3 regions of the Ensifer sp. LBL genome follow, and region 3 is predicted to be linked to each of the others. Evidence: predicted binding sites of a transcription regulator. Region 3 holds the regulator's gene; each other region holds the start of a gene.

Region 1 (2,264 bases), on a different contig from region 3:
TTCCAGGCCGGAAACCTCCGGCAGCTGAATGTCCATCAGGATAAGATCGGGCCGATGCTTGCGCGCAAGCTCGAGCGCTTCCATGCCGTTGCGAGTCTGGATCGTCGCATAGCCGGAGGCCTCGATCAGGTCGCGGAAGAGCTTCATGTTCAGCTCGTTGTCCTCAACAATCATCACCTGTTTGGGCATGTCGATCCCTTGCTGTCCATCGTCACCTTGCAAGTCTCCTCAGGACAATTAACGTGCGGAGCCGACGACTCGACCCATTTCCTCAACGTCAGAGATAGGCCTATTTGGTTGAAAAATAGGTAACTCCGCACGTAAAAACCATACGGGGACAAACCATTGAAGAGCGCCGACGAAATTGCAGTAGACATTCTCGCCTGGCTTGCCGGCGAGCCGGAACTCCTGTCCCGCTTCCTGGCGCTGACCGGCACGGACCCGACGGCGCTGCGCAACGCCATCGCCGAACCCGGCTTCATGGGCGGGCTCGTCGCCTTTCTGATGGACCATGAGCCGACCCTGATGGCATTCTGTACAGCGACCGGTACGGCGCCCGAAGACGTTGTGCGCGCCCATACGGTGCTTTCCGGCCACGCAGGCTTCGAGGATTGAGGGTGGCAAACGCGCCGACAGTTCACAGCATCACGCTTGGCAACCGCCCGCTGATCGTCAGTGACATCGACGATGTCGTGCTCGAATTCATCAATCCGTTCAAAGCGTTCCTCGGGAGCTGCGGCCATGTGCTGCTGCCCCGGTCGTTCCGCCTGACCGGCAACATCATTACGCATGCGGACGAGCAACCAGTGGCTGAGCCGGAGGTCAAAATCCTGCTCGACGCCTTCTACGGCTCGCAAGATCGTTGGCAGACGCCCGCCGCCAGGGCCGTCGAGACGCTCGCCGCATTGTCGGAGGAAGCCGATATCGTCTTTCTGACCGCGATGCCGCCGCAGCACGCCATAGTCCGCCGCGCGCTTCTCGATCAGCTCGGCCTTCCCTATCCGCTGCTTGCGTCCGAAGAGCCCAAGGGCCCGATCGTCCAAAAACTTCACGGCGGCCGAACCGTTCCGCTGGTCTTCATCGACGACATGCTTCGCAATTTGCGATCGGTGAAGGATCACGCGCCGTCTTGCCTGCCGATCAACCTCATGGCCGACTCGGATTTCAAGGCGCTCGCGCCGAAGCTCGACGCAGACATTCGTGCCGTCGCCGATTGGCCGGAGGCAGCTGCCGCCATTCGCGCACATTTCCGCGGCTAGTCCGGACCGGATGCCCGTCGGCGCAAATTCAGCTACGCCAGCGCTGCGCGAGACGCGCCCGGCGATCCTTTTCAACGGCGACAATTGCATTGTGATTTCCAATCGCGCCTCCTTGAGACTCGCTAGAGTAGAGCTTAAGGTCGCAATGTTCAATATTTGTTCCCGATATGCCCGACAGCGCTGCTCACTCTCCAGGCTTCTGCCGCGACTGCCTCAAGGAACAGGCGGCGTCCGTGCGGCGCTGCCTAGCCTGCGGCAGCCCGCGCATTCTGCGGCATGCGGAGCTTTATGACCTGACGCTGGCGCACATCGACTGTGACGCCTTCTATGCCTCGATCGAGAAGCGCGACAACCCGGAGCTCGCCGACAAGCCGGTCATCATCGGCGGTGGCAAGCGCGGCGTGGTCTCCACCGCCTGCTACGTCGCCCGCATTCACGGCGTGCGCTCGGCGATGCCGATGTTCAAGGCGCTGGAAGCCTGCCCGCAGGCCATCGTCATCAAGCCCAATATGGAGAAATACGCCCGTGTCGGCCGCGAGGTGCGCACGCTGATGCAGGAACTGACACCGCTGGTGCAGCCGCTGTCGATCGACGAGGCCTTCCTCGAACTCAGCGGCACGGAGCGGCTGCATCACGATCCGCCGGCGCGCACGCTTGCGCGTCTTGCCCGCCGGATCGAGCAGGAGATCGGCATCTCCGTCTCGGTCGGCCTCTCCTACTGCAAGTTCCTCGCCAAGGTGGCGTCAGACCTGCAAAAGCCGCGCGGCTTTTCCGTCATCGGCCAGGCCGAGGCGCTGGACTTCCTGCGGGAAAAGCCGGTGACCCTGATCTGGGGCGTCGGCAAGGCCTTTGCCGCGACGCTGGAGCGTGACGGCGTGCGCACGATCGGGCAATTGCAGACCATGGAGGAAGGCGACCTCATGCGCCGCTACGGCACCATGGGGCAACGGCTCTTCCGCCTGTCGCGCGGGCTCGACGAGAGAGCGGTCGAAATCGATGGCGAAG
Region 2 (2,264 bases), on a different contig from region 3:
GCCGCCTCGTCCTCGGCAAGGATAGCGTCGGAGCCGAAACGCGCCACCGCCCAGGAGAGCCCGGCGGACGAGGAGATCGCCGCCCGGGCCTCGACGCCCAGATGGAAAAGGCGAGCGAGCAGATCGTCGAGCAGCGCCTTTTCCCCGCCGAGAAGATGGGCGCAGCCGGTGATGTCGAGAAAGAGACCGCTGTCGCCATCAAGCGCGACGAGCGGCGTGTAGCGGCTGCACCAGTCCGCCAGCCCTGCAAGCAGCGCCCGGTCGGCGGCGGGATCGGCCGGCAGCACGTCGATCTCGGGACACATGGCCCGCGCTTCGGCGACACCCTGGCCGATATGAAACCCACGCCTTTCAGCAAAACCATCGAGCGCAACGAGACGCATCGCGCTCTTCACCTTGTCGGCGAAGACGACGGGCGGGTGTTCAGGACGCCCGCGGGAAAGCCACGAGTTCCCCCAGCGCTTGCGCGCGACCCGATCGGCCGGAAGATGCGGAAAGGCGAGCGACAGAATGCGCTGGTTGTGGATCTGCCGCAGCAGCGGCTGGTAGGGGCTCGACGGGGTAAAGGCGGCGGTCATGGGGGTTCCACTCCAGGAAGAAGCCGAGCGGCGCAGGAGCCCTGCTCTTCTCGGCAATGACGTGAAAGACGGGATGGCCGATGCTGCCGCGAAGCATCGATCCATCCGGTAGCGGTCGCTCGCGCGCCGGCGCCGGCTCGACGAGGAAGCGGAAGAAGGCGCTGCTCGCCTCCTCGTGTCCGGATTGGCGCAAAAGCAGAAGCGGGACGTGGCCGGCGCGCGAGCGCACATGCAGGCGCCGGCTCTCGCTGAGTGCCAGGGCAGCCGGGTTGCCGCGAATTTCGAGGATGACGGCACAGAAGCTCGGCACGGAAAGTGCAGCCTCGGCGATCCAGAGCGCGTCCTTTATCGTGCGCGGCAGGCTGAAGACGAGGCCGCGGACATCGAGGCCAAAGGCCTTCAGACCCAGCCCATAGGGCATGCCCGCCTCGGTGGAAGCCATCGACTGGCTGATCCAGAGAACGGGGGCGGACGGCTCGCCCTTTTCAAGCCGCGCCCGTTGGCAGAGCACGCCGAGTGCTGCGGCAAAACCGGCGGCAGCACCCGCATCGCGCGTCTCGGCATTGCGGATTTCCGTCATGCCTTCGAGCGGCAGGCCGCCTTCGAGAAGATCGTCCAGATCGGGAACGCCAAGCGCCAGCGCCTTGCGGCCAGGCTCGTCTTCTTCCCGCTGACGGAAGCCGCCGGGATCGGCCGCCTTGGCGGTGCGCACGACGCCCGGAAGCCGACGGTTTTCGATCCTGGCTATGGTTTCTCGGAGCGAAAGTACCGTCTCCCGCTGCACGGCTGTGTCGGCCATGACGGTCAACTCCCATCAGTATGTTCATGTTATGTTCTATTAGATTCCAGAGCTTCATAAATGAGTCAACAGCCAATTCTAAGAATTTATTCCTGTCCCTGTGGTCAAAGAATTCAACACTCGAAAAACAAAGGCAAAATCGCTATATGGAGGGCAACAAGGAGTGCCTATGGCCCGCATTGACCAGACCGATGATTGGCGGGAACGCCACGCACCGACGCTTACCACATTCGAGCAGCTTGCGCTGGAGGCCTATGGCCACCTGCCGCAGGAATTCCGCCAACTGACGACCGACCTTGTCATCGAAGTTGCCGACTTCCCGAGCGACGACGTTTTCGAGGACATGGCACTGGAAACGCCCTTCGACCTGCTCGGCCTCTTCGAAGGCAGCGGCATCAGCGAACGCTTCACCATGGAAACCGGCCAGTTTCCGAACCGCATCACCCTCTATCGCCGCCCGATCATCGACTACTGGGCGGAGAACGAGGAGACGCTCGGCGACATCATCACCCACGTTCTGATCCACGAGATCGGCCACCATTTCGGCCTCTCCGACGACGACATGGAACGGATCGAGGCCAGCGTCGAGCACGTCGGCGGCTAAGCAATTCCAGGAAAGTTGAAGCGGTTTTCCGTCCGGGATTGCGTGACTTAAAGAGCAGGGCTTACCGTTTCGCTTTGCCCCTCATCCGGCCTGCCGGCCACCTTCTCCCCGCAAGCGGGGCGAAGGAGACTCGCGGCACCCACTCGCCTCAACAATACGCCCCCGACATCCCGCCGACGGCAACTCCGTTCCGCGACATCGTGAGCTGGCACGTCCCCTCTCCCCGCCTGCGGGGAGAGGGCTAGGGTGAGGGGCAGCCGCCGATACTGACGGCAGCGCCACT
Region 3 (2,264 bases):
AGAGGACTGCAAATCCTTGTACCCCGGTTCAATTCCGGGCGAGGCCTCCAAAAATCTCACCTCGTTTGAATTGGTTTGACGTTCTGCCTTAGGGCAGCGCGGGTCGTTTCGCGACCCCACGTCCGCGCAAGCCACGTCTCCTATGCCTCCGTCGGATCTTATCGCTTCGGTGAAATCGGTAGAGGGGGAACGATGACTCCGCTGAGATCAGCCGCATCGGTAGCGTCCGTCAACATTAAGAACGGAGGCAATGGCATCAATGAAAAAGAGACTGATCCTGACGGCGTTGGCGTGTTTTGCGGCGACCGCTATTGAGGCGCACGCTGACGACCTGGTTTTCCAGCTGAAGAACAACACCAGCGTGGTACTGACGAACTTCTATACGTCACCGGTCGGCGTCAATGAGTGGGAAGACGATGTTTTCGGTCGGCAGGTCCTGAACCCCGGCGAGAGCATGGAGATCACCATTGCCGACGGGCGGGACGTCTGCAAATACGACATGCGATTCGAATTCGAGGAGGGCTCGGCCCTCGATACGACCGAGGACACGCAGGATCTCTGCGAGCTCGGAGAATATACGATCCACGAATAGACGATCTGGATTTCACCCGAAATGGAAAGAGCCTCGCCAATTGCCTTGGCGAGGCTCTTTTTTGATCCGGTGTTCTGCCTGCAGCTCAATGGTAGCGGCGGATCAGCCCGACAAGCTTGCCCTGGATCTTCACGCGATCCGGTCCGAAGATGCGCGTCTCGTAGGCGGGGTTGGCGGCTTCGAGCGCAATCGACGCGCCCTTGCGACGGAAGCGCTTCAGCGTCGCTTCCTCGTCGTCCACGAGCGCCACGATGATGTCGCCGGGATTGGCCGAGTTGCCGTTGCGGATGATCACCGTGTCGCCATCGAAGATGCCGGCCTCGATCATCGAATCGCCCTTCACTTCAAGGGCGTAATGTTCGCCGCTGCCGATCATGTCGAGCGGCACGGTGATGTCATGGGTGTTGTTCTGGATTGCCGAGATCGGAACGCCGGCAGCGATGCGCCCCATCACCGGGACGGAAACTGACGTGCTTTCGGCAACTGGGGCGGGCTTCGGCGCGGCAGGAGCGGCCGCCGGCGGCTTTCCAAGGCTGCCTTCGATCACGCTCGGCGAGAAGCCTCTGCGCGGCTGCTGCTGGCCGGCGGCGTAGGCTTCCGGAAGCTTGATGACTTCGAGCGCGCGCGCCCGGTTCGGCAGCCGGCGAATGAAGCCGCGTTCTTCGAGCGCGGTGATCAAACGGTGGATGCCGGACTTCGACGCCAGGTCGAGCGCATCCTTCATTTCATCGAATGACGGCGGTACGCCCGACTCCTTCATGCGTTCGTGAATGAACAGAAGCAATTCCTGTTGCTTGCGGGTCAGCATGGCACGTCGCTCCAGAGGCGTGAAACAAATCAAGAACAGACACTATCTGTTCCATATGTGTTCCGCAAGTGCCTAAAATTCCGTGAATTCAGGCAATTGGCCGCTTCTGCGGGTGTCGATCGGTCACTTTTGCGGGAGCAGGGCGCCTATCGGCGACGGTGCGTGCCAAAAACGCGCCGGCAGGCACCAGTCGCGCAGCTGATTCGAGCGAATCACGGGGCTCTATGAGGAGAGATTTAGGTCGCTTGCGAGGTCGAGCAGGCGTCCTCGAACTCCTTCACCGTCTCTGCGCTGTTGTCTTCCGGAAGCACCGCGTCGGCCGCGTCGGTCGCGACGGGCGTGTCGCCGTCATAAACGAAGGACTGGATGTAGAACGCCAGCGCGCCCTTCCACACGTTGCGTCCATCGATCTGGTGGCACGGCACGGCCCGTTCGAAATCGGTCTGGAGTTCATCCACCGTCGCAGCGCTGAGCTTGACGTCAGGCATATTGGGCGATGCGACTATCGAAGCGAGAAGCAGGGCGGCAAGCACGGGGAACGTCCACTTGATGAAGGGGTGGCACTACAGGGTGGGAAACGATGTGAACCGTGCTTTCGTTCCGAAGTCCAGCAAGCATGGCGATCACTCTGCCGTGTTCAACAGCTCTTTGCCTGCAGGCTGTGTCTGATTTGCGCCAGCCGCTGCACCTCGAGTTCATCTTGACCGTTCCTCTTGCGACGGGCGAAGAACGCACCGGCACTATCGGCTCTGGGGCCGGGGGTGGGGGATGCGCAAAAATCCCTGCGAGGAAGGGGCTTCACCGTCTCGACAGGAGGTCAAAAAAAGATAACTTTGCGTGGAAAGTGGGGTAATTGCATGCGTA

The links. The regulator LexA, encoded in region 3, represses DNA repair genes until DNA is damaged. The targets are predictions, from matches to a motif close to TGTTCNNNNTGTGTTCNG.
Region 1: the regulator LexA is predicted to act here: its motif matches at 1,406-1,423, upstream of OKW20_RS00275 (DNA polymerase IV).
Region 2: the regulator LexA is predicted to act here: its motif matches at 1,399-1,416, upstream of OKW20_RS24375 (ImuA family protein).

What each region holds. Positions count from the first base shown of each region.
Region 1 covers NZ_JBNDJY010000001.1:48,621-50,884, forward strand. Annotated here, with positions in the region: gene OKW20_RS00260 (response regulator) at 1-189, opposite strand, end outside; gene OKW20_RS00265 (DUF3572 domain-containing protein) at 346-615, shown strand; gene OKW20_RS00270 (hypothetical protein) at 618-1,259, shown strand; gene OKW20_RS00275 (DNA polymerase IV) at 1,427-2,264, shown strand, end outside.
Region 2 covers NZ_JBNDJY010000006.1:269,501-271,764, reverse strand. Annotated here, with positions in the region: gene OKW20_RS24380 (DNA polymerase Y family protein) at 1-509, opposite strand, end outside; gene OKW20_RS24375 (ImuA family protein) at 424-1,377, opposite strand; gene OKW20_RS24370 (metallopeptidase family protein) at 1,547-1,981, shown strand; gene OKW20_RS24365 (DUF1737 domain-containing protein) at 2,263-2,264, opposite strand, start outside.
Region 3 covers NZ_JBNDJY010000003.1:537,405-539,668, reverse strand. Annotated here, with positions in the region: tRNA gene OKW20_RS14225 (tRNA-Cys) at 1-50, shown strand, start outside; gene OKW20_RS14220 (hypothetical protein) at 260-592, shown strand; gene lexA (transcriptional repressor LexA) at 678-1,400, opposite strand; gene OKW20_RS14210 (hypothetical protein) at 1,637-1,888, opposite strand; gene OKW20_RS14205 (hypothetical protein) at 2,162-2,264, shown strand, end outside.